One region of the Brevibacillus sp. BD137 genome, then DNA from elsewhere that is predicted to be linked to it. Evidence: a T-box and tRNA genes for the amino acid it is inferred to sense, from the RefSeq annotation. Region 1 holds a T-box; the other regions hold tRNA genes.
The links. A T-box is a leader RNA that pairs with one kind of tRNA and senses whether it is charged. The one in region 1 lies ahead of leuS (leucine--tRNA ligase), so its partner is inferred to be a tRNA-Leu.

Region 1 (10,774 bases):
GAGGGCGAGGGCAGTTGGCCATGTAGCCGCAGCAGCAATACCTTGAACAAAACGCGCGGTAATCAACAGGGCCATTGTTTCAGAGAAAGCAAACAACAACGTGGAAGCAGCAAGACCGAGCAAACCGATCAAAAGCATGGTTCGTCTGCCGATCCGATCGGATATCGGCCCGAAAATAGGAGTGGCAATGAGCATTGCGATCGCATAGCTGCTAAACAGCACGCCCATCATTGTAGAGGATGGCTGCAGCTTTTCCGTAAAATAAGGAACAATCGGAATCAATAAGCTATACAGCAGCATATCGATGAAAAGGATCAGGATGACAAACAAAAGTCCGATTCGTTGTTGTTTGGTCATTTGTGTAAAAATGGACATGATGGAACACCTCTTAACTATAAAAACTATTTTTGTTTTATTGGTTTTCTTGCAAAGAATGATATCGTGGTCTTCCAATGTTAGTGGGATGACCACGAGTCATTTGTTACCTTTTATCGGCTGGTACCAATCCAAATAAGAGGACATCTACAATAGCGGAAAGCGCTTCTGAGACTGTAATCTGGTTTTTCATGTAAAAGCGCTGGTCGAGTGTAGAATTCAGCGCATCGACAATGACCTTCAGCATGAGCGTGACGTCCATATTGACGATGAGTCCTTCTCGAATCGCTTGCTCAAGAAGGACGCGAAGCGTCTGCCAGTCCTCGGATAGAGAAGCCTCGACTTGGGCATATTGCTCAGGATAATATCGCTTCATCTGTTCGAGGATGCGCAAATCATAAAATTCATAGTGTGTCGGTAAAACCATCATGACGCCTTTGATTTTATCGATAAGAGAGAGACTGTCGTCTGCGAGAATTTGCTGTGTTTTTTCATCGCCCTCTTCAAAGGACTGCTGTATGATTGTTTCCAGAATTTCCACTTTGGATGAGAAGTGCTCGTATAACGTGCGTTTGCTGATCCCGAGCCGCTTCGCCAAATCATCCATGGAGAATTTCATGCCTTTATCGCGAATCTCTTCAATGAAACCCTTCATGATCCGGTTTTTAATTGCAATCGACCCCCAGCCAAAACAACGGAATAGAAAACCATAAAAACAAAAATGGTTTTCTCGGTAACGCCATTTTACACAGGATGAGAGTGCAATGCAAGTGGTGATCATGCTTTTTGTTTTGCAACCAAGTGGTCGATTATGGTATAGTAAGTGCCGAAATCGCGGTTGATTGCTTCACATCATTTGGAGGTGCCCCGTGTTTTTAGAGAAGCTGATGCCTAGTCAGTTCGTCGAATCAATCCATCACATTGACATAGATCAATTGAAACGAAATAACATCCGTGCGGTGATTACAGACTTGGATAATACCTTGGTGGAATGGGACAGGCCACATGCAACCGAGGAGGTCATCAACTGGCTTGCTCGCATGCATGAGGCAGGCATACAGGTCACTGTTGTCTCCAACAACAACAAGGAGCGTGTAGACCGCTTCTGTGCCCCATTAAATCTCGGGTTTATTTATGCGGCCAAAAAGCCGACAAACCGTGCCTTTTTGCAGGCAGTGCGGCAGATGAATGTAACCATCGCTGAGACTGTTGTCATTGGCGATCAATTGTTTACCGATGTGCTGGGAGGAAATCGATTAGGATTTCATACGATCCTGGTTGTTCCTGTAGCCCAGACGGATGGTTTTTGGACGCGCTTTAATCGTCAGATGGAGCGTGTGGCCCTTATTTGGATGGAGAGGAAAGGAATGGTTTCGTGGAGGAGAAAAGCATGACGGAACAATCGCATGGCTCTTGTGCTGGATGTGGGATTGCCATTCAGACAGCGGATGCAAAAAAGCCAGGCTATGCACCTGAATCCGCGCTTGGCAGAAAGGTAATCATTTGCCAGCGCTGTTATCGCATCAAGCATTATAATGAAGTAGCTCCCGTAGGAATGGGCGATGACGACTTCCTCAAGATTTTGGATGGCATCGGCTCTACGGAGTCTCTTGTCGTAATGGTAGTCGATATCTTTGACTTCCAAGGCTCCTGGCTCAAGGGTTTGCCACGTTTTGTCGGGAAGAATCCGATTTTGCTCGTGGGTAACAAGGTTGATCTGCTGCCGAGAAACATCAACCTGAACCGTGTACGCAACTGGATGCAGCACGAAGCAAAAGAACGCGGACTGCGCCCGGAGGATGTCGTACTGATCAGCGCGCAAAAAGGGCTTCATATTGATGAATTGTTGAATCGCATTGGAGAGCTGCGCAAAGGCCGTGATGTGTACATTGTCGGTGTGACCAACGTAGGAAAGTCGACGATGATCAACCGCATCTTGCATGACTACGGTGCGGCTGAGCTGGAGATTACCACTTCGCCATTCCCTGGTACGACACTGGACAAAATCGAGATTCCACTCGAGGATGGCCGCTCCATTTTTGATACGCCAGGAATCATTAATCGCGACCAGATCGGACATATGGTATCCCCGACTGATCTGAGAAAGATTACCCCGACCAGCCGGATTAACTCCAAGGTGTATCAGCTCGATGATGGGCAATCGCTCTTTTTGGGTGGTTTAGCCCGTATCGACTTCGTACGCGGAGAGAGACAGCCGTTCATCGTCTATGTCGACAACGATCTGTACATCCACCGGACGAAGCTGGAGAAAGCAGACGAAGTGATGCAAAAGCATCATGGAACCTTGCTGGTACCACCAACAGGGGAGGAAGCTGCGAAAGCACTTCCACCATTTGTGAAGCACACCTTTAAAATCAACAAGTCCACCATGACCACTGACATCGTAATTTCCGGTTTGGGCTGGGTCAGCATCCAAGGAAAACACGAAGCGAGTGTTGTCGTGCATGCACCTAAAGGCGTAAGTGTTGGGATGCGCAAAGGGCTGATCTAGCTTAAACAAGAAAAGTCGAGGTAGCCTTGCCCCTTGCCATATGCTATAGAGAGACGTCCGGGGAGGAAAAGCTCCATGATTACAAGCAAAACACAACTGGTTGGCCTGTTTGGGCATCCAGTTTCCCACTCACAATCACCGATGATGCACAATACAGCTTTTTTAGAGACCGGGTTGGGATTTGCCTATGCTGCGTTCGATGTGGAACCGGAAAATCTGGAAGATGCAGTCGCGGGTATTCGCGCGTTAGGCCTGAAGGGGATTAACGTCACGATTCCCCACAAGGTCGCTATCATGCCGATGCTGGATGAAATCGATCCGCTTGCCAAACGAATCGGTGCCGTTAATACCGTCGTTTCTCGTGATGGACGCTTGATCGGCTATAACACAGATGGTATGGGCTATGTTCGTTCGCTTGTGGAAGAGACGGGAATCGTTCTTGAAAAGCAAGTGGTAACCATGGTAGGGGCTGGAGGCGCTGCGCGAGCTGTGGCGTTTACCTTGGCTGAACAAGGAGTCAAGGAAATTCGCATCATCAATCGTTCCCGGGAAAGAGCCGCGGTATTGGCTGAGCATGTCGGAACGATTGTACCTACGAAAATCGTAGAACAAGGCGAAGGGGAAGCAGCTATCGCGGACTCTTCGCTGTTGATCAATACGACATCGATCGGAATGCTGCCAAACGTGCAGGAGACACCTGTGCCAGCAGAGTGGCTTCATTCCGGTTTAACCGTTAGCGATCTGATTTATAACCCGCTCGAAACACGTCTGCTCAAAGAAGCGCGTGCCATCGGAGCCACTGTTCATTCCGGAATCGGCATGTTTGTGAATCAAGGTGCACTGGCATTCGAGCTGTGGACGGGCGAGCAAGCACCAACTGGGGTTATGCGTGAGGTCGTCTTGCAACAATTAAAGAAAACAACCTGATTGGCAGGATATAAAAGGAGGCATTGCCGATGTTGACCGGCAAGCAAAAGCGCTTTTTGCGCGCAGAAGCACATCATCTCACCCCTATTTTCCAAGTTGGAAAAGGTGGAGTAAACGAAAACATGATCACGCAGATCAAAGAAGCGTTGGAAGTACGTGAATTGATCAAGGTAGCGATTTTGCAAAACAATAATGACGATAAACATCAAGTGGCTGAAGATCTCGCTGCAGGTGCTGGAGCAGAGCTTGTGCAGTTGATTGGCCATACAGTTGTCTTGTATAAAGAGTCTCGGGAGAACAAGACGATCAAGCTTCCGTAAGTGACCTGCATGCAATGAGACAGCCAATCAAGCAAGTAGGGATCATGGGAGGAACGTTTGACCCGATTCATTGTGGGCACTTGCTGGCGGCCGAACAAGCCAGAGAGCAAGCGGGCCTGGATGAAATCTGGTTTATGCCTACACACGTTCCACCACACAAAGAAAGAGAGAGTCTGACGCTGGCGCATCACCGCTTGCAAATGGTTCAGCTGGCCGTGTCTGATCACGAGGTGTTTCGTGTTACAGATGTGGAGTTCGAAAGAAAAGGGCCATCGTACACCTATGATACGATGACTCAGCTCATTAGGCAGTTCCCGGATTGCCGTTTTTCCTTTATCATGGGGGGAGATATGGTAAAAATCTTGCCCAAATGGTACCAGTACCAAGAGCTGATTCATATGGTACGCTTTATAGGTCTAGCGAGACCAGGAACCGAACTGGACCTAAAATCGAGCGAGGACGTCACATTTGTGGAGATGCCTGTTTGGGACATATCCTCCACGATGATTCGCAAGAAGGCAGCTGCCAGGAAAAGCATCCGTTATCTTGTGCCTGATGCCGTGGAGCGCTATATAAAGGAGAACCGAATCTATGAGACTTTTGGATAATCGGGAAGAGCTTCTCGTTCGCGTACGGCAACAGATGCATGAAAAGCGCTACAATCACACGCTAGGGGTGGCTGCGTCGGCTCGCGAGCTGGCAGAGAGATTCGGGGCTGATCCTGACAAAGCCGAGCTTGCTGGTCTGTTGCACGATTACTGCAAGTGCTGGCCTGTGGAAAAAATGTTTGAGATTCTCGTTCGCCACGATATGCCTACAGAGCTTTTGGAAGGGGAAAAAGAGCTGTGGCACGCTTTTGCGGCAGCGATTGTGATCCAGACTGACCTAGGTGTAACGGATGCAGATATTTTACAAGCTGTTCGCTACCATACGACGGGGCGGGCTGGCATGTCCCTGTTAGAAAAAGTCGTCTGTGTGGCAGACTATATAGAACCAAACCGGGTTTACCCCGGTGTCGATTTTATTCGCGCCAAAGCCATGCATGATTTGGATGCCGCTCTGGCACTTGCCTTGGGAGGCACCATTCAATTTTTGATAGAAAAGCAAAAGACAGTTTTCCCGTTGACATTGACGGCCTATAACGATTTGGTTTCCCGCAAAGGGAGAGAAGGAGGGTTTTGATGGTTAAAACAGTAGAAGATTTGGCCCAGTTGGTTGTGAAGGCAGCAGAGGACAAAAAAGCAGAGAACTTGAAGGTGCTCGATATTAGAAAGCTGTCTGTGATCGCAGACTATTTCATGATTTGCCACGGAAACAACGAGCGTCAAGTACAGGCAATTGTTCGCGAAATTCGTGACCAAGCCCACAAAAACGGCTTTGACGTCCGCGGTATCGAGGGAGCGGATGAAGGTCGCTGGGTACTGGTTGATCTGGGTGATATCGTCATTCACGTTTTCCATCGCGAAGATCGCGAGTTTTACAACCTGGAGCGCCTGTGGAAGGACGCAGAGGAAGTTTCCTTCAGCACGGAAGGGTAAGGACAGATGGCATACGCACATATGGCCGCTGTATATGACAGGCTGATGGCGGATACTCCTTATGACCAGTGGCTCGATTGGGTTGAGCGTCATTGGAAAAAGGGAGAGAAGCCTGTGCGGGTCATTGATCTTGGCTGTGGGACTGGCACGATTGCGATCCCACTCGCCAAGCGGGGATACCGAGTTACGGGAGTGGATCTCTCAACAGAAATGCTTGCAATCGCCTATGACAAAATGAGGCAGGAGCAGGTAGAAGTAGCGTGGGTGGAGCAGGATATGCGGGAGCTGTCCTTGCCGGAAGTGGATGCAGTCATCTCCTTGTGTGATTCATTGAGCTATCTTACAGAGGAAGCGGATGTGCAGGAAACGTTCAAGCGCGTTTTCGCCCATCTCGCGCCTGGTGGGAGCTTTCTGTTTGATGTGCACAGCCCGTACAAGATGCTGCACATTTTCGGGGACGAGACGTTCACACATGTAGAAGATGAAGTTTCGTACATTTGGCAATGTTTTTGCGACCCACTGCGACTAGAGGTAGAGCATCAGTTAACGTTTTTCATTCGTCAGCCAAACGGATTGTATGAGCGGATGGAAGAGGAGCATTGGCAAAGGGCTTACCAGCCTGTCCAACTGATGCGCTGGCTGACAGATGCTGGCTTCACAGATATCATCATCACCGCTGATTACTCGGATTTGCCACCACAAGAAGCGAGTGAGCGCCTATTTTTCTCAGCCCGCAAGCCGAAAAGTTTGACATGATTGGTTCGGATTGACTATAATGGCGTTATAACTACAGATTTCGACGCGTTTAAGAGGAATAGTAGGAATCGGATTCGAGCATTCACAGAGAGTTGACGGATGGTGCAAGTCAACCCGGATCTATCTGAACTCACCTCCCAGCACTTGCCCCCAAGGTCATCCAAGTCATGACTGCGTAAGGGTGAGCGGCTTATCCCCGATACGGATGAAACAAGTGGGTGAATGCTTGTCATTTGCCAATCTGGGTGGTACCGCGGGAATGTAAACAACCTCTCGTCCCTTTCGCAAGAGCGATCTGGGATGTGAGGTTTTCTTTATTTTTACCTATTTTAAGATGGGAGTGCTTTACCATGGTATTCAGTCATCGCAATGTCGAAAAGAAGTGGCAGCAATATTGGGAGCAGAACAAGACCTTCAAAACCTCCGAGGATGAAGGCAAGAAAAAGTTTTACGCACTCGACATGTTCCCGTATCCATCTGGAGCTGGCCTGCACGTAGGACATCCGGAAGGCTATACGGCTACTGATATTTTGTCCCGCATGAAGCGGATGCAAGGATATAACGTTCTCCACCCAATGGGCTGGGATGCGTTTGGCTTGCCAGCGGAGCAATACGCTCTCGATACAGGAAACGATCCGGCGGAATTCACCGAGCACAATATCAACACCTTCCGTCGCCAAATTAAGTCGCTCGGATTTTCCTACGACTGGGATCGTGAAATTAACACAACTGATCCGCATTACTACAAGTGGACACAATGGATTTTTACGAAGCTGTATGAGCACGGCTTGGCTTATATTGACGAGGTAGCTGTAAACTGGTGCCCTGCTTTGGGAACGGTTTTGGCGAACGAAGAAGTGATTGATGGAAAAAGTGAGCGTGGCGGACACCCAGTAGAACGCCGCCCAATGAAGCAATGGGTCTTGAAAATTACTGCGTATGCGGAAAGACTGCTCGCTGACCTGGATGAACTGGATTGGCCAGAGAGCATCAAGGAAATGCAACGCAACTGGATCGGCCGTTCTGAAGGGGCAGAAGTAGCCTTTGGTATCGAAGGTCATGATGAATCCTTTACCGTCTTTACGACTCGTCCAGACACTCTTTACGGGGCAACCTATGCGGTACTGGCTCCTGAGCACAAGCTGGTTGAACAAATTACCGTACCGGCTCAAAAAGAAGCAGTAGAAGCGTACCTGGATCAAGCAAAGCGCAAGAGCGATCTGGAGCGTACTGATCTGGCAAAAGAAAAGACAGGAGTATTTACCGGAGCGTATGCGATCAACCCGGTTAACGGCGAGCGTCTGCCAATCTGGATTGCAGATTACGTGCTGATCAGCTACGGAACAGGCTCCATCATGGCGGTTCCGGCGCACGATGAACGCGACTATGAGTTTGCGAAAACATTCGATCTGCCAATCAAGCAAGTCATCGCTGGTGGCGATATCACCAAAGAAGCGTATGCAGGCGACGGAGAGCACATTAACTCCGGCATGCTCGATGGTTTGAACAAAGAACAGGCGATCAGCAAAATGATTGAGTGGCTGGAAGCAGAAGGCAAAGGAAATCGCAAGGTAACGTACCGTCTGCGCGACTGGCTGTTCAGCCGTCAACGTTACTGGGGTGAACCAATTCCGATTCTCCACCTGGAAGATGGCACGATGAAAGTCGTTCCAGAATCCGAACTGCCAATCATGTTGCCAAAAACAAAAGAAATCAAACCATCCGGTACAGGTGAATCGCCATTGGCAAACATCGCGGAGTGGGTCAACACTGTCGATCCGGAAACAGGCATGAAAGCACGCCGTGAGACAAACACGATGCCGCAATGGGCGGGTAGCTGCTGGTACTTCCTGCGCTTCATCGATCCACACAATGACAAGGCATTGGCTGATCCAGACAAACTGAAAGAATGGCTGCCAATCGACATTTACATTGGTGGTGCAGAGCATGCGGTACTGCACTTGCTCTACTCTCGTTTCTGGCACAAGTTCCTGTACGATATCGGTGTCGTACCAACCAAGGAACCGTTCCAAAAGCTGTTTAACCAAGGGATGATCCTGGGTGAAAACAACGAGAAAATGAGTAAGTCCAAAGGCAACGTTGTAAACCCAGACGATATCATCGACAGCCATGGTGCCGATACACTGCGCATGTACGAAATGTTCATGGGGCCACTGGATGCATCGATCGCTTGGTCGACAAAAGGCTTGGATGGCGCACGCCGCTTCCTAGATCGCGTATATCGTCTGTTTGTGGGTGACAACGGTGAGCTGAACGAAAAAATCGTGGAAACCTCCAACGTAGCTGGCATGGAGCGCGTGTACCACCAAACTGTTAAAAAAGTAACAGAAGACTACGAGGGCCTGCGTTTCAATACAGGTATCTCTCAGTTGATGGTATTCGTAAACGAAGCGTACAAAGCAGAAGTTTTGCCGAAGAAATTCATGGAGGACTTTGTAAAAATGCTGTCTCCAATCGCTCCGCACTTGGGTGAAGAGCTGTGGGAAAAACTCGGTCACAGCGAGAGCGTGGCATACGCAGCATGGCCAACGTACGACGAGGCGAAGCTGGTTGAAGACGAGGTAGAAATCGTCCTGCAAATTAACGGTAAAAACAAAGAAAAGCTGCTTATCGCTTCTGATTCGACGAAAGAACAGATGGAAGAGATGGCGAAAAACAACGAGATGATTAACGAACTGATCGAAGGAAAAACGATCGTCAAAGTCATCGCTGTTCCGGGCAAACTGGTGAATATCGTCGTTCGTTAAGAAAAGGACGACAAGAAATAAGAAGAGGAGTGGAACCTGAGAGTGACAGGTATCCACTCCTTTTTTCGTCAATCCACGCTTACGTCGTCATACGCTAATGCGGCTGATTGTTCAAATTTCGTGCAACCAGTTCCTGATCCTCGGCAAACTTCGCTTGTGTGCGGCGAAATACTTGGGCGAAAAGACCAGGAATACCGTCTTGCAAAGGAATCAGTCCTTCCCCAGTAATTCCTCCGGGCACGCAGACCCTTTTTTGGAGAGTAGGGAGGGTGAACGCTTCTTCCCGTAAAAGATCTGCGATCCCAATTAGCATTTGCGTAGTCATGTAGGTAGCAGCTTCTGCGGAAATACCTGTTTCTTCAACAGCTTCTTGAATCATTTGCTGCAAAATATAGCTGATAAACGCTGGCCCACAACTGACAATGTCAGAAGTAATTCGTAAAAAAGGCTCTGAAATCTCAACAGGGGAGCTAATGTGCGCAAACAGACTTCGTATGAATTGACGCTGTTCCTCTTGGATTCGTGATCCGAATTCACATAAGCTAACACCACTCATCACGGCATTTGTTATAGAAGGAACGACTCGGGCAACGGCACAAGGAACTTGAGACTCCAAATCCGCTAGTTTGATCGGACTGGTGATCGTAATCAACAGGTGGTCTGGCGTTAAGGCAGGAGCGATTTGTTCAAGCATCACGCTATATTCCAGTGGCTTGACGCACAGCACGATCGTTGTAGCTTCTTTGACCAAATCGGCATTGCTGTGCGCGACAATGAGCCCAGGATGTTTTTCTGCCAGTTGCTGCGCCTTCGCAGGGGTTCTGTTGCTGATAATGACATGACCAGGTGTCAGCGCCTTGGCTGACAGCAATGATTCAATCAAGATACTGCCCATGCTGCCCGTACCAATGAACCCAATTCTATTCATGGGCATACCTCCCTCCGATATTCTTCTCCCATTCTATGTAGGAGCACCTATGATCATGACCGGATCTCATTGTACCACCAGCCGATCCTTTATCCGTGCAAACATCTTCTCGCCAATTCCCTCAATCTGTTTCAGGTCATCCGCTGAACGAAATGGCCCTTGTTTTGACCGGTAATCCACGATTGCCTTTGCACGAGCTTCTCCAATTCCGGGAAGGCTCATGAGCTCATCGGCAGTTGCCGTGTTGAGGTTTATGACTGAAGAGGCACCAGTGGTGGATACGCTTGCAGCAGATTGTACAAGGCCAATGGATGCGGAGACTGGCGCGGTTGCTCCTTTAGCCGGGATGACAAGAGCAGCTCCATCTGCAAGCGGTGCTGCCAAATTGATCTGTACCAGGTCAGCATCAGGAAGTGCTCCTCCTGCTTTTTCGATGGCTGTTGCGACACGCGTACCTGGTTCAAATTGGTATAAACCGGGGTTTTTCACTTGCCCTTTCACATCGACATAGAGAGGAGAGGGGAGTGGTTCCTTATTCTTATCTTTTTCCGGCGTTGCTTTTACCGGCTTGTCAGGTTGAGCAGCAACTGAATCATCTGTTCGTTCTTTTGCTTCAACATCTGATGCTGCATAAGCTGGAGTATGCAACG
Region 2 (10,774 bases), on a different contig from region 1:
ATCATTGGACTGTCGCTCATTCCCGTTGCGATGAACAACGCGGCTGGCGGACAAGGCATGCCGGACTTTGGACAACCGCACAATTTGCTTTTGGCTTTAGGAACGTTGGTTATCATTTTGCTTATTAATCGTTTCTTTACCGGATTTATTCGTGCGATTTCTGTTCTACTCGGCTTGATTGTCGGTACGGCTGTCGCTTACACGATGGGGATGGTCAGCTTCGCGAATGTTGCAGAAGCCTCTTGGTTTAGCGTGGTTGAACCGTTTTACTTCGGTACACCACAGTTCAGTATTGTGGCCATTGTTACAATGATTCTCGTCAATATCATCAGTATGGCTGAGTCCACTGGTGTTTACTTTGCACTCGGTAAAGTGACCAATACAAAAGTGACGGATCAAGATGTTGTCAAAGGATTGCGCGGAGAAGGGGTCGCAATCGTACTGGGTGGCATTTTCAACGCATTCCCTTACACGGCTTTTTCGCAAAACGTCGGTTTGGTTTCCTTGACTGGCATTAAATCGCGCGATGTGATGATTGGTGCAGGTGGAATCCTGGTCGTTCTCGGATTACTGCCAAAGCTGGCTGCTTTGACAACGGTCATTCCTAACGCGGTATTGGGTGGAGCGATGATCGCTATGTTCGGGATGGTTGTTGCATCGGGTATCAATATTCTTTCGCAGGTAGACCTGAGCAAAAACGAAAATCTGCTGATCGCTGCTTGCAGTATCGCTGTTGGACTAGGCTCTGCTGCGGTTCCGACGATGTTTGATCAATTACCTACGTTAGCAAAAATGATGCTGCAAAATGGTATCGTGACAGGTTCTTTGACGGCAGTCATCTTGAATATCTTGCTTGTTCATACGAATAAAAAAGCATCTCAGACTACTCCGGCAAATGTAACTGTTTCGGAAGCGTCTTAACATCATCAGATAATGAACCGCCATTTTTTCCTGGTTAGACAGGAGGTGGCGGTTTTCTTTTATCGTGGCTGTGGTGGGGAGAAGAATATTTCCAGTCTAGGCTCCAGGCTCCGTCCTACTGGGGGCTGGGACTGCCCGCTACGAAGGGATTCACGGGGAAACGCAAAAGTGGTAGCCGCTTCGTAGCGCGAGCACGGTTGCGTTTCTTTTGCCCGCGAATCCCTTCTCCGCTCGGTAGGACTCCACAAGTCGCTACGTCTGGAAATATTCTTCTCTGTCGTAACTGCTCACATTTTTCAGCTTTCAAAGCATTAAAAATCGGATTACATGGAAAGCTCGTAGAGGAAACAGGAGAAAAAAGCGAAGATCTTAGGGACGCCGCCCAAGGCGCAATGAAAAAAAGAGAAACAAGCTCTTAGCGTCCACCTCTGAGATGCTTCCTGAATGGACCACTTTGGACGCGGGTTTCGCTTTTTTTCATGAAACCGGGCAGTCAATCCCCCAGCGGGTGGCCCTAGAATCTGAGCGTTTTCTCCTGTTTCCTCCCAGCACTACAGCAACAACTTGAGGTTCTTATGTATGTGGCTATGGTGGGGAGAAGAATATTTCCAGACTAGGCTCTAGGCTCCGTCCTGCTGGGGGCTGGGACTGTCCGCTCCGAAGGGATTCGCGGGGAAACGCAAAAGTGGTAGCCGCTGCGTCGCGTGGGCACGGTTGCGTTTCTGATGCCCGCGAATCCCTTCTCCGCTCGGTAGGACTCCACAAGTCGCTACGTCTGGAAATATTCTTCTCTGTCGTAACTGATCACATTCTTCCATCTTTTGAGGTATTAAAAAATCGGATCAATGGAAAGCTCGTAGAGGAAACAGGAGAAAAAAGCGAAGATCTTAGGGACACCGACCGAGGCGCAATGAAAAAAAGAGAAACAAGCTCTTAGCGTCCACCTCTGAGACACCCCCTGAATGGACCACTTTGGACGCGGGTTTCGCTTTTTTTCATGGAGCTGGGCAGTCAATCCCCCAGCGGGTGGCCCTAGAATCTGAGCGTTTTCTCCTGTTTCCTCCCAGCACTACAGCAACAACTTGAGGTTCTTATGTATGTGGCTGCGGTGGAGAGAAGATTATTTCCAGTCTAGGCTCCAGGCTCCGTCCTGCTGGGGGCTGAGACTGTCCACTCCGAAGGGATTCGCGGGGAAACGCAAAAGTGGTAGCCGCTACGTCGCATGGGCACGGTTGCGTTTCTTTTGCCCGCGAATCCCTTCTCCGCTTGGTCGGACTCCACAAGTCGCTACGTCTGGAAATATTCTTCTCTGTCGTAACTGACTACATTCTTCCATCTATTAAGGCTTTTAAAACCCGTTTAACATGGAAAGCTCGTAGAGGAAACAGGAGAAAAAAGCGAAGATCTTAGGGACGCCGACCGAGGCGCAATGAAAAAAAGAGAAACAAGCCCTTAGCGTCCACCTCTGAGATACCTCCTGAAAGGACCACTTTGGACGCGGGTTTCGCTTTTTTTCATGGAGCCGGGCAGTCAATCCCCCAGCGGGTGGCCCTAGAATCTGAGCGTTTTCTCCTGTTTCCTCCCCAGCACTACAGCTGGAATAACATGCTTTTTCAAATACGCAAAAAAGGCTTCCCCGCAATGACAAGCGTCCAACAGTGCTGGCCAAGTTTTACATACGATGACCATGTAAAACAAACTACCTCCAGAAAGGAAGAGGTGCCATGGCAACCTTTCAGGAAGCGCTCCTGGCCAAGAAGCATTTGGTCAAAAGGTGGAAGCGGATGCCGGGCGTAATTGGCATCGGGATTGGCTACGCAAACGGAAAAAACAAAAAAGGCGGCGCCTGTATTGTGATGTATACCGTCAATGCAAGTGCCGCCGTGAAGAAGAGCTGCCCGAGTTGCGTCCTTGTCAAAAGTCAGGTGGCGACAGCCCATGTATCCGTTCCTGTTCGAACCGTAACCTCTGGACCGTGCCATTGTCATCCTGCTGTACGTCCTTCTGCAACGAATTACCGCAGCAGAATCAGACCTGTGATCGCTGGATATAGCATCGGCTACCCAGGGGCGTCCGGAACGGCTGGGTTAATCGTTGCCCGAGGAGGCCAACGGTTTGTGTTGAGCAACAATCACGTCCTGAATCGTAACAATACGAGCGGCTATACCGAGACCATCCAGCCAGGTGGAGCTGACGGTGGTCGTTCGGGAAGAGATCGAATCGGACGCTTGTATCGGTATGTTCGACTTCGGAGAAATGCAGGTAATCGAATGGATGCAGCGCTTAGCATCCCTACTTCCAATCGACTCCTTGCCCCTCGTTATGCAACCGTGGGCAGAGTACCAGGCGTGATTCGCTCGTATGGTATCGGGCGCAGATTGAAAAAGGTGGGCCGTTCATCGGGGCTGACATGGGGAACGGTCGAATCGATCCACACCGATATTGATGTCAGTTACGGGAACTACGGAGGACTGGGGACCATTCGTTTTCAGAACCAGACGGTCATCAGAAGTACGGTTCCCATCTCCTTGCCGGGAGATTCCGGCTCTGTTTGGCTGACTGCGGGCAATTACGCGGCGGCTGTGAATTTTGCTGGTTCAGCCAATGGGAGGCTCTCCATTTCGTATCCGGTTGTCTGGGCATTGCAAGCGTTTGGCGTGGGGATAGCAAGAGCAACAGTGAGAACAGGCAGGTCAGTTGTCAAAGCAAAAAGGGTCAGGCGAACCGACACCCGTACTAGACCCCTATCTCCCGCAGAGTTAAACCGTGTCCAAACAAAAAAAGCTGCCTCCAAAAGGCAGCCGGGCAAGCGAAAGAAAAGTAGATAATAGCATTAGGATACTTCTTTGGCGAGCTGATCCAGTACGTTGAGAATGCGTTGTGAGATATCTTCTAGCGTATCAAACGTAGCTTCTGCTTCCTCTAGTTTTCCTTGCTTGACGAGGTGGTAAATCCGCCGAACCGTTTCGTGGAACTGGCGATGAGGCGCTTCTAATTGCTTGAAAGAAGGCAAGGTGCTCAAGGATGGATTGTTCAGGGCCTCGTCATACCAAATCCCCAAGCGGCATTGATGATGGTCCACGAGTTCTTTTTCATCAATGTGGTGATACCCCAGCATGAAGTTGTACAGCCACCATTTCCATAAGAGATGGTCGGTTTTGACGATTCGCAAGTAATGCTTGGTCTTAAATTGGCTCGTTTGTGTGATGCTCAGCTTGTGTAGGCTGTTAATGCCAGCCCCCACATTATAGACGTTTTTACCTACATTCGAGACGTGCGAAGAGACCTGCTCCATATTCGTCAGGACTTGCGATATGCGCATGGAAATGTCATCTGTGGCAGCAGACTGCTCTTGTGCCAATGCGGCGATGTGTCCGGTGGAATGCCCGACAGTCTCAATATTTTGCACAATATCTCCTAATATCCCAATGGCATCGCGTGTCTGAATCACTTTATCGTTAAAATGGTCGCTCATGAGAGTGGCCGTTTCTTTTACCTGGACAGCTTCATTCTGAACATTGTTGATTGTGGCAGTAATGCTTTGAACGGATTGCTTGGTCTGCTCGGCGAGCTTTCGTACTTCATCTGCCACGATAGCAAAGCCTCGCCCGTGTTCGTTGGCACGCGCTGCCTCAATCGACGCATTCAATGCAAGAAGATTGGTTTGATCGGCAATATTGCGGATGACTTGGACGACCTGAGAAACTTCTGCAATGGATGTCATTAATTGCGAAGTTTTTGCTTGCATCTCTTGGAATTCATCTGCCATGGAAAGAAAGCTGGTTAATGAATCTTGGATAATATCCTTGCCCATTGTCGCTTGCTCGATTGTCGTGGAAGCACTCTCTGCGACAGAGACGGCTGATTGAGCCACTTTTTGCACAGATTCGCTTAGCTGCTCAGCAGCAGACCCCACATTGCCAGCTTCCTCAGTCGTATCCTCAAGCGTGTCCAGCACATGCTTGAATTTATCGATCTGAATCACTAATTCCAGAACTTCGCCCAGGCGATCAATGACTTTGTAATCATTGTCCTCCTGATACGATTGGAGGACGATTTGCGAATCAAGCGTGATGATCTTCATGAGCGCCAACAGGACAGAAGATAATTCCTGGGGACGTTTCGAATAGGTATTGACGATAGCGGGAATCAAATATTCATAAACCCGCAAGTAAGAGCCTGTATACCATTCTGGCGCAAGTCCAATTTTGCTATGGACCTCTCCGATTTTCTTACGCCCGGCTACATAGGCATCGTCTAGCTTGGCGTGTGGAAGCGATTGCAAATAGTGACGAAAGGATACGGCCAATCGATCAACCGTCGTATGCGTTTCGATGATCTGCATAAGATGGGAGTATTGATGAAGCATGTGGTAATGACGCTCTGTAATGGCCTCTAGGTGTTCTGTTAGGAGTGGTTCAATTTGTTTCAGCCGATCAAGGTCTGTTTGATTCATTTGCAAAAAATGAATTTTCCCCGTTAGCTGATCGGACATTTGGACATCGCTTTTTTGAATTGAGGCGGTAACGGTTTGGGCGCCACGCTTACCAAACATAAAATCCCTCCATAATGTTTACGAAAAGCGGGCCTATTCATAAGGGAATAGGCCATAAGTGTTTTATCGATTATAGCATTCACGTATGGAGTTGAATCTTTGGAACTATTGTGATTTTGTGAAAAGTATATTAAGAAATGGGCAATGTCATCGATTATTCAAAAAAGGTCATGTGATGCTTTTCGTCCCGGTAGTAAGCGAGACGATCCTGGAGAGTGCCCGTATGTAATTCGAACTTATGCCCATCAGGGTCGGTAAAATAAATGGAGCGCTTATCCCGCTCCGAACGGTCCCGTCCATGCAAAATGGTCACGCCATGCTTTTCCAAGTGAGCATACCACTCATCAAATGACTCTTCTGTAATAGTGAAGGCCATGTGTGTATAGGAGTGAGCAATTTCATTGCGTGGGATGTCGGGTTCCTCATTCAGCGCCAACCAGTAGCCATTTAAGTCAAAGTAAGCCAGCTTGCGACCTCGTACTAGTGGTTTGGCGTGCAGGACATCCCGGTAAAAACAAAAAGATTTCTCCAGATCTGAGACAGAGAAAAGCAAATGATTCAATCCTCGAAGTTGCGGCAATATGTCCCCCACCTTTTTAGCAATCATCTCAATTGCTATTGTATGGGGAAAACAGGCAAACCACCAGTCCAATCCGGGTCTGCCTGCCATTTGGTTAGGATTGGCTTTGTTGAGCTTGCGCTTGGGTTTGCAGCGTGGATTGGACTTGGGACACCATTGTTTGCGCTTGGGCAATTTCCTGAGACGCTTGCTTCAAGGCTTCTTCGGCGAGCTGTGGATTGGCAGCAGATTGCTCGATTGCTTGCGTAATCATATTTTTTGCCAGCGTGGTGGCTACCTCTGCTTTTTTAAGCGAGTCCGTGTTAATTTGGCTAGGCATTGTTATACCTCCTGCGGTTTTAGGTGATCAGAACACCGTATTAATTTGCCCTGCACGCAACGGTTTATGTATATAGGTACGCGTCCAACCATTTTCTTCCCGTGATGCATAATCTGACAGGGGGAGGGACTTCAGATGAAAAAGCAATGGGTGCAGGTCATTCGATTGGCAGAGCAAGCATTCTTTACGATTATCTTTTCAGCGCATAAGCGTGTGGGGGATCGCGGAATCATTTTGCCAAAACGGTTCAATTCCAAGGTGAAAATTCGCCGTTTCCTGCAAAAGTTCATGACCCCTTGTCTGGCAAATCGAGTGATCGGCAATCTTGATTTGCGGCGAATAAACGGACGACTCGCAATCCCGGTAGGGGATACGATAGGGGCTCCACCAATTGTAAAATCACAGGTCCTGTCTTCGGGCAGCAGGTGTGCGACGCTTGTGGTATGGTTTGCCTTCGATCCAAGCGATCGATTTTTCCGTGTGTACCAGTTGAAAAAGCTTTCGAATGGGCGCTGGATTGTTGTAGGGCGTCATCCGCTGGACTATCCGTTTAATCTACCGCAGGATTTCTTGAAACGACAAATACCTTGTGGAAAAGCCTGTGCACCATGGAAAGGGAAATGAAATACTAGGAAAAAATGACTATATTCCAAAAAAATCCGGTATTGCTATTGGTTCAATTTGCCTGTATAGTATGTAAGTGTTGCGATACTTATCGGAAATTGTCGAATGAGAGAAGGTCCGATATGGTTGGCAATCGGGAAGTAGCTCAGCTTGGTAGAGTACTTGGCTTGGGACCAAGGGGTCGCAGGTTCGAATCCTGTCTTCCCGACCATGTTTTCTTTTGAATAGGCCGGTATGGCGGAATTGGCAGACGCGCGCGACTCAAAATCGTGAGGGAAACCGTGGGGGTTCAAGTCCCTCTACCGGCACCAGCAATCTATACATATGGTTTTCGTTATAAGGTGGGGAACAGTGAGTAGGCCTGTTTCTCACTTTTTTTATTATACAGACGCCAGATAGGCAGCATGCTTGATCTATGTACCTGCTGTCTTTTCCTTTTGTACCTGCTACAATAGCGTAGTATAGAAGGAAATGGAGGCGAGAACGTTGAGACTTGCAGGAAAACAAGTGGTTTGCTTCGTCGAAAGTGAATTTGAGGATCTCGAGCTCTGGTATCCGGTGATGAGACTGCGAGAGGAAGGCGCTACCGTCCATTTCGTCGGTCCGAAGGCGAATCACGTCTATATAGGGAAGTACGGTGTACCGTGTGAGGCTGACAAAGCGATGGGAGAGGTCAATCCTGCCGACTATGCAGGCGTACTCGTTCCAGGAGGATGGGCACCTGACAAGCTGCGCCGCTATCCGGAAGTGCTGTCGTTTGTGGTAGCGATGCACGAGGCGAAAAAACCGATTGGGCATATTTGCCATGCGGGTTGGGTGCTTGCCTCGGCAAAAATTTTGCGCGGGGTAACGACGACATCCACGCCAGGCATTAAAGATGATATGGAGAATGCAGGAGCTATTTGGGTAGATGAAGAGGTCGTGGTAGACGGTCACATTGTAGGTTCCCGTAGACCGCCTGACCTCCCTGCGTACGCCAAAGCGTTTGCTGATTTGCTGGCAATACAATGACAATGTGCTTTCCCCACAAAATTCCCACCGAAATATGCCACCCGTTTTACAACTCGCCAAAAAAGAATGAGAGAAACACCAAGCCGAAACATGTTACATTTCGGCTTGGTGTTTTATGAACCGGAGTTATTCCGTTTCTTCCACGGCGGATCGCCTAACTCATGAATTTTGTTATTGATTTTAAAAAAAAGATAGGGAATCAAAAACGCCATGATCGTCCCTGCAAAGGTCAAATAAGGAGGAACTACGCCTAAAAATTTGAGCATGGGATCACCTGTTGTTTTGCCGTTCGGTACGGTTGATCGCACCGATATTGCGTAAATAGACTTTTGCTTGAACCTTTATTTCGCTTTTTTCATACAGATGCTGCCCTGATTCCCAATCCTGCCGAATCTTTTTCCATAGCGAAAAATAATGCTGCTTCAAATAGTTGCCAAGCTTGATGACATCCACTTTCATCTGCTTATGGACCTTCTGGATGGTATCATTACTCATTCGCTCGATTTCTTCGGAGAACACTTGTTCAAGCTTTTTCATCGCAGTGTTATTCAGTGAATCCATTGTGGCGTAAGACTCAGCCAATGTGCCTTCACATTCGATCGTTATTGTAAATTTCATGTGTTGCCGATCACGTAAATCTACTTCAATGCTATGCTTGATCCCTTGGATGTTCATCGAGACAAGACCGTTTTTTACCTTGCCTTTTACCATACCTCCCTTAACTTTTCCCGTGAGAAAATTCAGCCCCTCCGTCTCTTCTTCCCCCAGAAAACCAATCAATTGATTGTCACGGGTAAAAACAGAGGCGCCTGCTAATTTTACCTCCTGCTCTTCTGCTCTGATACGCGGAACCACAAAACTGTACGAACTGAGAAGCTCCTCGTGGACATCGCCCAATCGAGCCTCTGGAAGCATGCGGGAATTTTTATTAACGTTTTCTCCAATCGAGTTGACGTAAATAGCGGGCAGCTTCTCTGTTTTCGGTTTGACTTCCAGTATTTCTTTAGCGGGGCCATTTGAGATAAATACCTTGCTGCTTCGTCTGGAATCTGGATCACGCAGATAGAAATCGAGTGCTCTGGCAAAACCGTTTTTCGTACGGGCAACGTCTTCGGAGACGATCAGGATATTCATATGCTGATAAAACGGAGTTCTGCTGGTCCGGGTAGCCAATTCACGTGAAATCTCGAAAAGAGAATCCCCCTCGGATATGAGGTTGAGGTAAGCCTCATTGGCTGTGTTTTGACCACCGCCTTTTCCTTGACCGCCGGAGATCAATCCACCGGGGACGACGAATTGATGAGTGACGAGAAAGCGCTCTTTTACTTGAGGTTTGTCTGGTGCCTCTTGTTTGGCTTGCTGCTCGGCTTCTTTTGTACGAGGTTTATCAACTGCTACGCCTACCACAAATCCTCGTTCCTCAATTTGAACCTGATCCCAGCATCCAGCCAGCAAAGTCGATAGAAGCAGGAAGATGCAGAAAGCAGTGAGCTGTCTATTCATGACCCTTTACACCTCGTATGACAGCGATGAGGAGCAGCAAAATCGGACATAAATAGACGAGGATCATTCCGAAATAAGTGATGCTGTCTGCAAACGCGAAGAAATCAACCAGGTTTTGTGGGAGCATCGCGACAAAATAAATCATGGGAGAAAGAATGAGCACCCAAAACGTTTTGCGCACCTTGTTGAACATGGACGACAAGTTGAGCACGGTTATATCGAGCCACATCGCACATGTGTTGAAGATCGTCATGATCCAGATGGTGAAGAAAACGGACTCCACCCGTTCAAAAAAGCCGCCGGGGATTTCGACCTCTTTTGCCAACTCGATGGTTGGATAGGTCAAGTTCGTCGCAACCTCCGCAGAGAATACGCCGATGGCGAACATGTAGATGGTCATGTAGAGCAGAATGGGGATCGAGAGACCTAACGTCACGGCCTTTGCCCCTTCCTGAGGCTTTTTCATCAGCATAGTGTAAAAAAGGATAATCTCGAAGCCAGAATAAGACAGTCCGACTACTCTGGAGCCTTCCAAGAGAGAGCGCCAGTCTGATGAAAAGAAGGGACGAACATTTTCGATGTCAAACAACTGGGTGGTAAACAGCAGGACGACGAACATGACGACAAGAACTACAGGCAAAAACAGCAGGTTGAGCCGCAGCATGGCAATACGTGATCCAATCACGGAATATTGAACGATTAAGAGAAAAGAGAGCGTGATCATTTCCACCGGGGTATTGTAGAACAGGTACTGCTTAGCGATGTTTCCGATTGCCCTGATTTCAAACGAGACAAATAGCATCGTGTAAATACAGACGAGAAAGGTCAAGATGTAAGCGATCGGTTTGCTTGCGATCATCGAGCTGTATTCAAAGAAGCTTTGTCTCGGAAAGCGAGCCGCTAGCTTGGCAAGAAGCCAGCCTACCAGGCACGCACAAAGACCGCTAATCACGACGGAAATCCATCCATCGAATGCTCCGGTTGCCTTGGCTAAGGAGCGGGGAAAGGTCAGGATGCCGACGCCGATTGTGACTGAGGCAATGTTAATCCCCATATGATTTTTGCTGATCATTTTCTCCGCCAAGGTTTCTGCACTCACTTACGACCCTCCTGTACTCATTCTGTTTTCATCTTTCGTGTGAAGGGCATCTGGTCGGGTTTTCAAGAAGGTAACCGGTGCGCGCAAAATCATATCCTTCCAATCCCTTGGCATATGTGGAGCAAGAGGCGCCAAATAAGGGTACCCGATGCTGGTCAGATT
Region 3 (10,774 bases), on a different contig from region 1:
CTAAGAAACAAAAGAAAATCAATCCCGCTTTGGAATCGTAAGACGTTTGTGGGAAGAGGAGGGACATACATGAAACGAAGTAAAAAACCCGTCATTTTGGCATTGCTGGCCATCACTCTAGTGGCAGGGTGCTCCAGCCCGCAAGCGGAAACGCCGCCTACGGAAACGGTGGAAGCCGCCGCAACCCCTGTACAGATTGAAACCGTCGCTACAGGCTCAGTAGTATCAGATTCTGGTCTCACGGCAAAGCTGGCGCCGAGTGAGGAAGTGCAAGTTTCCCCGAAAATGGGCGGGAAAATTTCTTCCCTGCCAGTGAAACTGGGACAATACGTGACAAAAGGTCAAGTATTGTTCAAGCTCGATGAAAAAGATCTGGTGAACGGTGTCAAGCAAGCAGAAGCAGCCTACAATGTATCAAAAGCCAGCTTAAACCAAGCAGGCAGCAGTTCAGATCAAGGCTTGGTGCAAGCAAAAAATAGCTTGAAGCAGGTAGAAACTGCCCTTCAGGATGCAAAAGTAAACCAGCAGCGGATGCAACAGCTCTTTTCACAAGGAGCAATTTCCGCACAGCAGATGGAACAGGCAAACTCCCAACTGACAACAGCACAGACTTCTTATGATAACGCACAGCAGGCTTTACAATCAGCTGGGCAAAAAACGAGCGTGCAAGTTTCTGAAGCATCTGTGCAGCAAGCACAAGTAAGTCTGCAGAATGCTCGTGAGCAATTGGCGAATGCAACTGTGACGTCTCCGATCAACGGATATATTTCCAGCGTAAGCGGTGCAGTTGGCCAAATGGCAGGTCAGCAGCCGGTTGTGGTTGTCGTTAACACGAATCCACTTCTGGTAAAAGCAAATCTGTCAGAAGCTGATATCACAAAAGTAAAAGTAGGAACAACCGTAAAAGTAAACGTACAATCTACAGGAAAAACGATTGATGCCAAAGTAACGGCGATGAGTCCAGTCATGGATTCGCAGCTCAAGGCTTACCCAGTGGAGATTACGATTCCAAACCCATCCAATGAGTTGAAGTCCGATATGGTTGTAAATGTGACCTTCCCATCGGTTGGGGAAAGCGGAGCAAAATCGATCGTTGTAACGCGCGGTGCCGTTTTTGATCGCGATGGCAAACAGTATGTATTCAAGCTGGAAGGTGACATTGCCAAACAAGTCGAGGTCACTACGGGCAAATCCTCCAGTGATCAGATCGAAATTTTGACAGGCTTGTCTGCCGGCGATAAGATCGTGGTAAAAGGGCAAACATTGCTCCAAGATGGCGGCAAAGTTACGATTCAGTAAGAAAAAGAGTAGCAAGAAAGGGACGGAGTACATCCGTCTCTTTTTTGTGTACAATGGAAGTACTCGGCCATATTATGGATACAGAGCGAATCATGAGCTATCTTTATATATCTAATTATGAAAAGGAAATTGTCACGGATTTAAGACAAAGTGTCATTGCTACTTTTGAAGGGGGCAAAGATTCGATACAATGAGAAGATAGTGGATAAAATACCCAGCGGAGGTACATATGACTGGCGATATTACTGTGTTTGTGGCTTTTGCAGCAGGTTTTCTCTCGTTTATTTCTCCTTGCTGCCTGCCGCTTTATCCGTCCTTTTTGTCTTACATAACTGGAGTAACGATTGATGAAGTAAAGAAAGGAAGAGCGGTTTTTCGCAAAGAAGCCTTCTTGCATACCTTTTTCTTCATTGTCGGGTTTTCGATCATTTTCGTTGCGCTTGGGCTGTCTACATCTTGGATCGGAAGCTTGTTCACCGACCAGCAGGACTTGATTCGTCAATTGGGCGGTATTTTGCTTGCTGTTATTGGCTTTGTTATGCTTGGCGTGTTTAAAATGGATTGGATGATGCGTTCTTTTAAAATCGATTTAAAATCGAGGCCATTGGGGTATACTGGGTCCATACTGGTGGGAATGACGTATGCAGCTGGTTGGACACCTTGTGTGGGACCCATTCTTTCTGGCATTATCGTCATGGGTGTATCCAATCCTTCAAGCGCCTTGGCTTACACATTGGCGTATACACTTGGTTTCGCCATTCCGTTTTTTGTCATGACATTCTTCATCAGTAAGGTGAAAGCGATTGTGAAGTATTCCGATCTGTTTATGAAAATCGGAGGAGCCATTATGATTTTGTTCGGTATTCTTCTGTATACAGATAAACTGACGGATATTACACGCGTTCTCATTCAAATGTACGGAGGCTTTACGGGATTCTAACTCAGTAGGGCAGAGGTGACAAAATGAAAAAGCTGTTGCTCGCGGTGATCGTATTATTGGGGGTCGGACTTGCTGTTTGGGAAAAGCCTCAAGAAACAGCCGCAATCGTAGCAGAGGTTCAAAAACCGGAAGTTGGCTTTGCGGCTCCTCATTTTACACTGACAGGATTGGATCAGCAGACGTACAAGGTAGAAGGCAAAAGGGCGAAACCATTGGTCTTGAATTTTTGGGCTTCCTGGTGTGGACCATGCAAGCTGGAAGCGCCTGATTTACAAAAAGTCTATGAAAAATACGGCGGACAGGTTGATCTGTATGGTGTGAACGTCACGAGCAATGACAGTCCGGAAGCAGCCATGGCCTTCGTCACCAACTATAAGCTGACATTTCCGATACCGATGGACGTCGCTGGAACTGTGTCGAACCGTTACAAGGTGATGGCATTCCCAACGACTTACTTGATTGACGCGGATGGGATCGTACGAAAAAAGATCATCGGCATGGTTGATGCTCCTACACTGGAGCTGGAACTGCGCCAGTTGTTAAGTCCAAAGCCATAAGGAAGGCACATAAGTCGCTGGGGGAGAACTCTCCCGCGGCTTTTTCTATTTGTGACACGTATGAAAAGGCCCATTTTGCAGGCGAAGATCTTGATTTTGTATGCTTGCCTAAAGAGCGGTGGTGTTCTCCTTCATAGACTGGAGTGATCTAGGGCAAAGGGAGGAAAACGGATGGCCAAGGGCAAAAAGGTAAAGAAGAAGAATACACGACAGCACCCCAATCAAGTACAGCTAAGAATCGTAACGTCCCAAACATGTCAAGTATGCAAACAGCAATGTGCACGAGGGTTGGCATATCTGGAACAGATGTCCCAGCCCGGCGCGATCGGCTTTGGTGTACCATGCATCCTCACTAAGCAAAAGCAATAGCTTGTCTTTTCTATGAGCGAAATCTTCTGTTCACGAGAGAGAGTCCCTTCGAAGTGAGAAGGGCTCTACAGCCTGTCTCAAAATTGGAGCTGCCTATGGGTGGCTCTTTTTTCAGTTTTTATGAGGAGTTAGGAGTGGGGGAATGTGACAAAAGTAAAAGCACTTTTGAGTATAGTAGTACTTTTAATACTTGGTGGATTTTCGGCTGCTACCAGCTCAAATGTTGAAGTGCAGCCTGTTTCAAATGGGAGTGTTACAATTGAAGAAGACCTCCTTAAAAAAATGAAGATTGTAAAAGACGATAGCGAAATCGGCTCAGGAGAACTAACTAAAGAGAATATTTCATTTGGGGTTATTCATATTGGGGATTCAGCAGAAGCCGTACGAAAACTACTTGGGGAGACAACAAGTAAAGGAATATTAAACTCTACGCCTTTTCCATTGTGGCACTACGAAAAGCAAAATATAGACGTTGCATTCTATTATAATTTTTATCCATCGTTAAGAGTGCTATTAAAAGGAGACAAGGTAGCTAGTATTGAAATAAGCAATGAAAAAGAGCAACTATAAAAAGGAGTGGGTAATGCGATTTGAAGAAGGCTAGAGAAGCCAGAGAGGGAGAGTAATATAAAGGATGCAAAATTCTATGATTTTGTCTGAGCAATACAAAGCGTTGTCTAAGCCAAATTTTTCTATAATGCTTGAACTGTTATTTTCACCATCAAGTTTTAATGAAATATATTTACATCTTGGACATACAAAGGAATCAGAAGATAAATTAAAATATTCGATTAGGTATGCTACGTTTTCATTCATGGAGCCATATGAAGTGTTAGAAGTCCCAATTGAGCAAAGTATAGCAGAAAAAATAGAGGAGATACTTTGTGAGTCAAAGATTAGTATTATTCCTCAAAGATATAGTATGGGACTAGATGGACATTCTTTCATACTAAAAGTAAATAGAGGATTCAATAAAATTGAAATTCGGTGGTGGTGTGAACCTGATGAGGAGTGGGCACCACTTGGAGAACTAGTTGAACTTATATTTAGTCAACTACCTAAGAAATTAAGGGAATATTAGTTATGAAAATACCTACTTATAGCTTGCATGCTGGCAGCTTTAACAACCGTGTATTATACTGAAGGGACTGATGAAAGCAAGGGAAAGGAGCAAAAATGCGTCCATTACAAATATCACCGGAGACGGCTGTCAAGCTGGCGGAAGCACTTCAGGTACCCTTGGAACGCCTCATGCACATGCCGCAGCATATTTTGTTGCAAAAAATGATGGAGCTGGCTAATCAAGAAAAGGAAGCAAACGAAGCAGCGAATAAAAACCAAGAATAGGCCAGCGATACAAAAGGGGGAGAAAAGATGGGGGCAAATGTAGCACATAAATTCCGTACGGGGCTCAAGCCACAAGCGTTTGTGGAAAGCATGACGAAAAATCAGGATACATACCAAAACTGGTCGGATGCATTTTCATGGGAGGATGAACAAGACCGTGCGTTTTTTGCTTCTCTCCAGCATCGTGATGACCTCAGATGCTTGATTTTGGCTGCGGAATGGTGTGGCGACGTCGTTCGCAACTTGCCAGTCGTCTTGCATGCCTTGAAAGAAACAGACATGCCAGTGGAAATTATGGTAATGGAAGAACACCTCGATCTCATGGATGAGTTTCTTACGATGGGCGGTCGGGCGATCCCTGTTGTTATTTTCGCAGACACGGGTGGACATGTTCTGGCAAAATGGGGACCACGACCGAAGCATGTCCAAGCTGTCATGACGGCTTTCAAACAACAAAACCCGGACCGAAACGCCACGGATTATGAAGACAAGATTAAAGTAGCGCGTGCCGAAATGCTCGAGCAGTATGGAGAAGGCACTGGCTACCAGCAAGTGATTGTCAAAGAGCTGAGAGAGCTACTTTCCTCGATTTAATCTATTGCATCCATAACAGGGCGGAGTCACGGCTCCGTCCATTTTCATGCAGAAGGGCTGAATAACATGTATTACTACGGGAATGAAACGATTATGTCCTTGGAGCAGGTGCTTCGCTTAAAAGCATCGGAAGTTCGAATTTTGGAGTGGGTACGTACCTACGAATTTTTAGAAAACAGTTATGGAATAGATGAAGCTGTTCCCTACTTCTTGGAGATAAAATGTGAAGAAGGGCAAGTGAAGATTCGCAAAAACCGTATACTTGACTTCCCGGAATACTCCTGTGAGGGAGAAGCGATCTTTCAAGAAGTAGATGAGGCACTGCGCGTCTTTCACGAGTGGGCACAGGAGATCTTGGCGAAAAAAGAGAGTTAATCAAAATAATATGTTGACGTCAAACAAAGTTCATGATAAATTAATAAATGTCGCTTCTGGTTGAAGAGAATAGCAGAAGATAGACAGCACATATTGTGGGGAGATAGTGAAGTGGCTAAACACGGCAGACTGTAAATCTGCTCCCTCCGGGTTCGGCGGTTCGAATCCGTCTCTCCCCACCATTGATTTTCTATCGATGATGTGTTAACTTATTCATAGTTCATTTGCCGGTGTGGCGGAATGGCAGACGCGCGCGACTCAAAATCGTGAGGGAAACCGTGGGGGTTCAAGTCCCTTCACCGGCACCATATCAAAAACGAATGCACACTAACCATGATGTTTACAGACACATGGATGGTGTGCTTTTTTACTATACGGGAAACAATTCAAACAGCGGCGAGTCTAAGACTTGGTTTTCATGTCTTAGGTCGCCGCTGTTTCATTTTTGGGTAATGAAAACTCGCTTAAAAGTTCAATTCTGCAATCGTCTCGCCGAACAAAACCATGCCATTCTTTTGAAATCCGAGCGAAGCGTAAAGGTTTTCGGCTGCGACATTGGCTGGGGCATAGCCAATGACAATTTTTTGACAATCTTCCTTTGCTTTCAGGATCTCAATGACTTGTGAAATGGCAGTACGTCCATAGCCTAGTCGTTGGTACTTCGCATCAATTAAGAGTCTGTAAATCCAGTAATTTCCATCGTCAGGGTCAAGCCCATACATGACAAAGCCAACCATCGTGTCATCATGGTATATGGCCAAAGGAACAAATGTAGTTTGAAACTTTGATTCAGCAATGGAGTAAAGGTTTGGGGCAACAAACTCGCTCTGTTCGGGAGTAGGTTCCAGTTCAATACACTCTTCCCAGTTTTCCAAAGTTACTTCACGAAGTGTCACAGACATCTAATCACATTCATCCTTCCGGGGATTTATTATTTTGTCAATATATTACATTTTATCCTACGTGAAAAGAAAGTCAAAATCAATAGAGTGCACAAATTTTTTTCTATATCTATGCAGCACTAGAGAAGGGGAAAGAGAGATAGAATTAGCTCAATTTTCAGAAATAATAATTTATGGAAAATTCATTTGACACTATAGAAGAGTCATCTATATAGTTGAAATTGGAAGTATTTGTAACCGATTTGATTTTTTACCATGTCTGAGTTGTGATTACATCTACACAATTCAGAAAGGGGGATATTCTTTGCGCCAGGATAAGAAGCAATGGAAGGTCGGTTATCCTTTAAGTCATCCACAAAAGCGTATCTGGTATACGGAAAAATTACATCCACAGCTTCCTATCCATACGTTAGGGGGGATGGTGCGAGTTCAAGGAAAGGTGAAGCTGGATGTACTGGAAGCGGCCATTCACCTGTTCATTCAAAAGAACGATACCTTGCGACTCAACTATCAGGAGGAAGAAACAGTCCTTCAGTTTGTTGGAGAGTACGAACCGCAGCCATTGCAGATGTTTGATTTCAGACAGGAACCGAATGCCCCTGATCGGTGCAGACAAGTCCTGCAAGCTTTGTTTACAAAGCCGTTTTCAATCGGACAAGAGCCTCTGTTCTACTTTTGTCTGATCCAACTGAGCGACGAGGAAGCAGGGTATTTTGTAAAGCTGCACCATTTGATTGCTGATGGCTGGTCCATCTCAATCATGACGGAACAAATTGCTCACTATTATGACACGTTGTTGGCAGGCGGTACCGTTCATGTAGGAGATGAACACGCTTATCAAGCTTTTGTCGACAGGGAGCATGCCTATGCTCAGTCTGAGAGATTTGAAAAGGACAAGCGCTACTGGCGGGACAAGTTTCAGAGCTTGCCCGTAATCACGACATTACAAAAGGCAACAGATACTACCAAAGGCAAGCGCAAAGTCTATGCATTTAACCAGGAAGATTCGACAAGAATACGCCAGTTTGCGGAACAGATGAAATGCTCGCTAAATTCCGTGTTTGTAGCTCTCGTCAGTCTTTACCTTCAGCGTTGTACGAGGCAAGAAGAAATCGTGATCGGTACGCCGCTGTTAAACCGTTCAGGCAAAGTGGAGCGCAAAATATTCGGGATGTTTACCAGCACCATGCCTTTTCGTCTGGCAGTTCCGATGGAAATGGATGCCTTCGATTATGTTAAATATGTCAACAGGGAATTGACTTCCTGTTTTTTTCATCAGAAATATCCGTACGATTTGCTGGCTCAAGAGTTGGAATTGAAGAAACATGGCTATGACAGCCTGTTTCAGATTTGTGTGAATTATTACAGCACGCAGCTGCCCTTCACCCTAGGCGGGTACCCCGTGACGAATGAGGAGTTTTACAACGGTCACCAGTTGTATTCGCTCCAAGTCATTATCAGGGAGTGGGCTACAGATGAACAATTGACGCTGGAATTGGATTATAAGATCGCCGAGTACACGGAAGAAGATATTGACCGAATAGCGGATCATCTCGTGCGGCTACTCAATCAGATGATCTCGAATCCAGAAGGACCGCTATCCAATCTGAACTTCCTTGCTGACGAAGAGCTGGCACTACAGCTCCATACATGGAACGATACTGCAGCTTCCTATCCCAGCGAGAAGACGGTTGTGCAGTTGTTTGAAGAGCAGGTAATGCGCTCGCCACAAGGAATTGCATTGGAGTCAGAGGGGCGCACGCTGACATTCCAGGAACTGCAGGATCAAGTGAATCGACTCGCTCAGTCGTTGCGAAACCGAGGAGTTGGTCCTGGCGTAATTGTGGCGTTGATAGCAGATCATTCGCCAGAGATGATCATCGGACTGTTGGCTGTTCTAAAAGCTGGCGGGGCATACCTTCCGATTGATCCTCAGCTCCCTTCACAGCGTATTGAATATCTGCTGTCCGATTCTGGAGCGGACCTGTTGCTTCGTCACACTTCGCAATCAGAGGATATTTCGTGGTCCAAAGCAATTCTGGAGCTCGGTGATTCGTCCCTGTATCGAAATGATGGGGCAATCCTGGAATCGGTCAATCAGCCAGATGATTTGGCCTATGTCATTTATACATCAGGCTCTACTGGAAATCCGAAGGGAGTCATGGTTACTCATCGAGGGTTGGTCAACTATATTTCGTGGGCGAAAGACCGCTATCTCTCTTGTCCTGAAGAAGCGTTTGCTCTGTATTCCTCACTGGCATTTGATTTGACGGTTACGTCCATTTTCTGCCCGCTGGTAAAGGGAAATCGGATGGTTATTTATCCTCACTCCGATTCAGAGTTTGTGTTATCGCGCATCTTTAGTGACGGACGCTCCCATGTTGTAAAGCTGACACCTGCCCATCTGTTTTTGCTGCAAGAGATCGCTCTGCCTTCTACTACGGTAAAGAGAGTGATAGTGGGCGGCGAGGACTTGAAGGTGAGTCTGGCTGAGGCCATTCATGCGAAATGGAACGGACAAATCGAAATTCTCAATGAGTATGGCCCTACCGAGACAGTAGTCGGATGCATGATCTATCAATACGATCCAGTGACCGATGTCGAAGGATCTGTACCGATTGGACATCCGATCAGTAACGTGCAGCTCTATATTTTGGATTCATATGGGAAGCCAATCCCAATCGGTTCGACTGGAGAGCTATTCATCTCGGGAGATAGTGTGGCACGGGGGTATCTTAACCGCGAGGAATTGACGCAAGAGCGTTTCCTACCCGATCCGTTTCAGCCAGGGAAAGTGATGTACAAGACAGGCGATTTGGTTCGCTATCGTCCCAATGGAGTCATGGAGTATTTGGGGCGAGCTGACTATCAGGTGAAGATTCATGGATACCGCATTGAGTTGGGTGAAATTGAACAGCAGCTACTTGGTCATGCTTCTGTGCGTGAGGCAGTGGTGATTGATCGCATGGATACGTGGGGGCGTAAGTACCTTTGTGCTTATGTGATCACGGAAACAGCTTTCCGGGAAAAAGAGCTCCGCGAAGAACTGGCAAGTCGATTGCCTGCTTACATGATCCCTTCGCAAATCGTGCAGCTTGAACAATTTCCGCTGACCTCAAATGGCAAAGTTGATCGAAAACAGCTTCCCGAACCTGTCATGGAGCGAAAAGGTGCGGAGGATGAAACCAGTCCTCGTGACGAGTTTGACAAGCTATTGGTTGAAGTGTATGAGGACGTGCTCGGTCATTCGCCTTTTGGTTTACAGGACCCGTTTTCCCAACTAGGGGGAGACTCGATCAAGGCGATTCAGGTTTCTTATCGATTGCATCAGCGGGGAATCAAGATTCCGGTTAGAGACATCTTGATTTATGACACGATTGCAGAACTAAAAGCGAGAAGTGACTGGAGTTGGGGAGTGGAACAGATCCCACAAGAGCCGTGTACGGGCGAGTTGCCTTCATCTCCCATTGTTTCTTGGTTTTTGTCACAACAGTTCCGCAATGCTGATCATTGGAACCAGTCGTTGCTCCTCGAAAGCAAGGAAAAAGTAACGCTGGAGGAGTTTGAGGCGAGTCTGTCAGCACTAGTTAATCATCACGATTGTTTGCGGCTCAATTACTCGGCAAAAGAGGGGAAGCTCTTTTACAATGAGCGCCACCTAACCAATCGAGTGTCAGTATCTTACGTCGACCTTTCTTCCGTACCGCAAGAAGAACAGGAGAGAAGAATGCTTGAGGCGATGAGAGATTGTGCTGTTAGCTTCAAGTTGGAAGAATCAATTCTGTTTACCGGTTGTCTCTTTGAATTGGGACCGGATCGACCTCAGCGATTGTTTCTGACGGCCCATCATCTTGTTGTGGACGGTGTCTCCTGGAGGATTCTCCTGGAAGATTTGATGAGCGCCTTGGCCAGTCTGAAACGTAATGAGCCGATTAATTTACCAGATAAAACGCATTCGATGCAAGCGTGGATCAAGGAAGTCTCCGCCTATTACCAGTCGACTCAAGCAAGCAAAGAAAAAGCATATTGGGACATGTTTTCCATCCCGGAAGACCAGCTACCGACTGACTTCGATTTTGGCGAAGACTTGGTAGAATACAGTGCTACATCTACTCGCACACTTTCAGCCGAGATGACGTCGCGACTGTTGACAACGGCCAATCGAATGTTTAATACGGGTCCCCAAGACCTATTGGTTGCAGCACTTACTCGGACACTGAGTGATGTGTTTGGTAGGGAGCGTCTCTTGCTGGTAATGGAGTCGCATGGGCGTGAGTCTTCTATTCACACGATGAACGTAACCAGAACAGTAGGATGGTTTACCAGCATGTATCCTGTTTTGTTTGAAACGAATCCATCCAATCGGACCGATCACCTAAGAGAGGTAAAGG

Region 2: it has a tRNA-Leu gene. The T-box ahead of leuS (leucine--tRNA ligase) is inferred to sense a tRNA for this amino acid. The anticodon was not compared.
Region 3: it has a tRNA-Leu gene. The T-box ahead of leuS (leucine--tRNA ligase) is inferred to sense a tRNA for this amino acid. The anticodon was not compared.

Annotation. Positions count from the first base shown of each region.
Region 1 covers NZ_JAOTNO010000015.1:35,622-46,395, forward strand. Annotated here, with positions in the region: gene ODZ53_RS24685 (MFS transporter) at 1-375, opposite strand, end outside; gene ODZ53_RS24690 (TetR/AcrR family transcriptional regulator) at 482-1,030, opposite strand; gene ODZ53_RS24695 (YqeG family HAD IIIA-type phosphatase) at 1,245-1,769, shown strand; gene yqeH (ribosome biogenesis GTPase YqeH) at 1,766-2,887, shown strand; gene ODZ53_RS24705 (shikimate dehydrogenase) at 2,963-3,814, shown strand; gene yhbY (ribosome assembly RNA-binding protein YhbY) at 3,844-4,134, shown strand; gene ODZ53_RS24715 (nicotinate-nucleotide adenylyltransferase) at 4,149-4,742, shown strand; gene yqeK (bis(5'-nucleosyl)-tetraphosphatase (symmetrical) YqeK) at 4,726-5,316, shown strand; gene rsfS (ribosome silencing factor) at 5,316-5,672, shown strand; gene ODZ53_RS24730 (class I SAM-dependent DNA methyltransferase) at 5,679-6,428, shown strand; T-box leader at 6,468-6,712, shown strand; gene leuS (leucine--tRNA ligase) at 6,779-9,196, shown strand; gene comER (late competence protein ComER) at 9,291-10,124, opposite strand; gene ODZ53_RS24745 (helix-hairpin-helix domain-containing protein) at 10,191-10,774, opposite strand, start outside.
Region 2 covers NZ_JAOTNO010000008.1:77,503-88,276, reverse strand. Annotated here, with positions in the region: gene ODZ53_RS18215 (nucleobase:cation symporter-2 family protein) at 1-921, shown strand, start outside; gene ODZ53_RS18210 (chymotrypsin family serine protease) at 2,646-3,749, shown strand; gene ODZ53_RS18205 (protoglobin domain-containing protein) at 3,755-5,476, opposite strand; gene fosB (metallothiol transferase FosB) at 5,631-6,083, opposite strand; gene ODZ53_RS18195 (hypothetical protein) at 6,151-6,375, opposite strand; gene ODZ53_RS18190 (hypothetical protein) at 6,511-6,999, shown strand; tRNA gene ODZ53_RS18185 (tRNA-Pro) at 7,134-7,210, shown strand; tRNA gene ODZ53_RS18180 (tRNA-Leu) at 7,228-7,310, shown strand; gene ODZ53_RS18175 (type 1 glutamine amidotransferase domain-containing protein) at 7,486-8,010, shown strand; gene ODZ53_RS18170 (hypothetical protein) at 8,124-8,276, opposite strand; gene ODZ53_RS18165 (Ger(x)C family spore germination protein) at 8,281-9,513, opposite strand; gene ODZ53_RS18160 (GerAB/ArcD/ProY family transporter) at 9,506-10,612, opposite strand; gene ODZ53_RS18155 (spore germination protein) at 10,613-10,774, opposite strand, start outside.
Region 3 covers NZ_JAOTNO010000002.1:563,383-574,156, reverse strand. Annotated here, with positions in the region: gene ODZ53_RS05975 (efflux RND transporter permease subunit) at 1-41, shown strand, start outside; gene ODZ53_RS05970 (efflux RND transporter periplasmic adaptor subunit) at 70-1,299, shown strand; gene ODZ53_RS05965 (cytochrome c biogenesis CcdA family protein) at 1,529-2,239, shown strand; gene ODZ53_RS05960 (TlpA family protein disulfide reductase) at 2,263-2,796, shown strand; gene ODZ53_RS05955 (hypothetical protein) at 2,968-3,165, shown strand; gene ODZ53_RS05950 (hypothetical protein) at 3,310-3,735, shown strand; gene ODZ53_RS05945 (hypothetical protein) at 3,812-4,246, shown strand; gene ODZ53_RS05940 (YycC family protein) at 4,342-4,512, shown strand; gene ODZ53_RS05935 (thioredoxin family protein) at 4,540-5,106, shown strand; gene ODZ53_RS05930 (hypothetical protein) at 5,173-5,481, shown strand; tRNA gene ODZ53_RS05925 (tRNA-Tyr) at 5,579-5,663, shown strand; tRNA gene ODZ53_RS05920 (tRNA-Leu) at 5,708-5,789, shown strand; gene edeQ (edeine self-resistance N-acetyltransferase EdeQ) at 5,946-6,383, opposite strand; gene edeP (edeine non-ribosomal peptide synthetase EdeP) at 6,688-10,774, shown strand, end outside.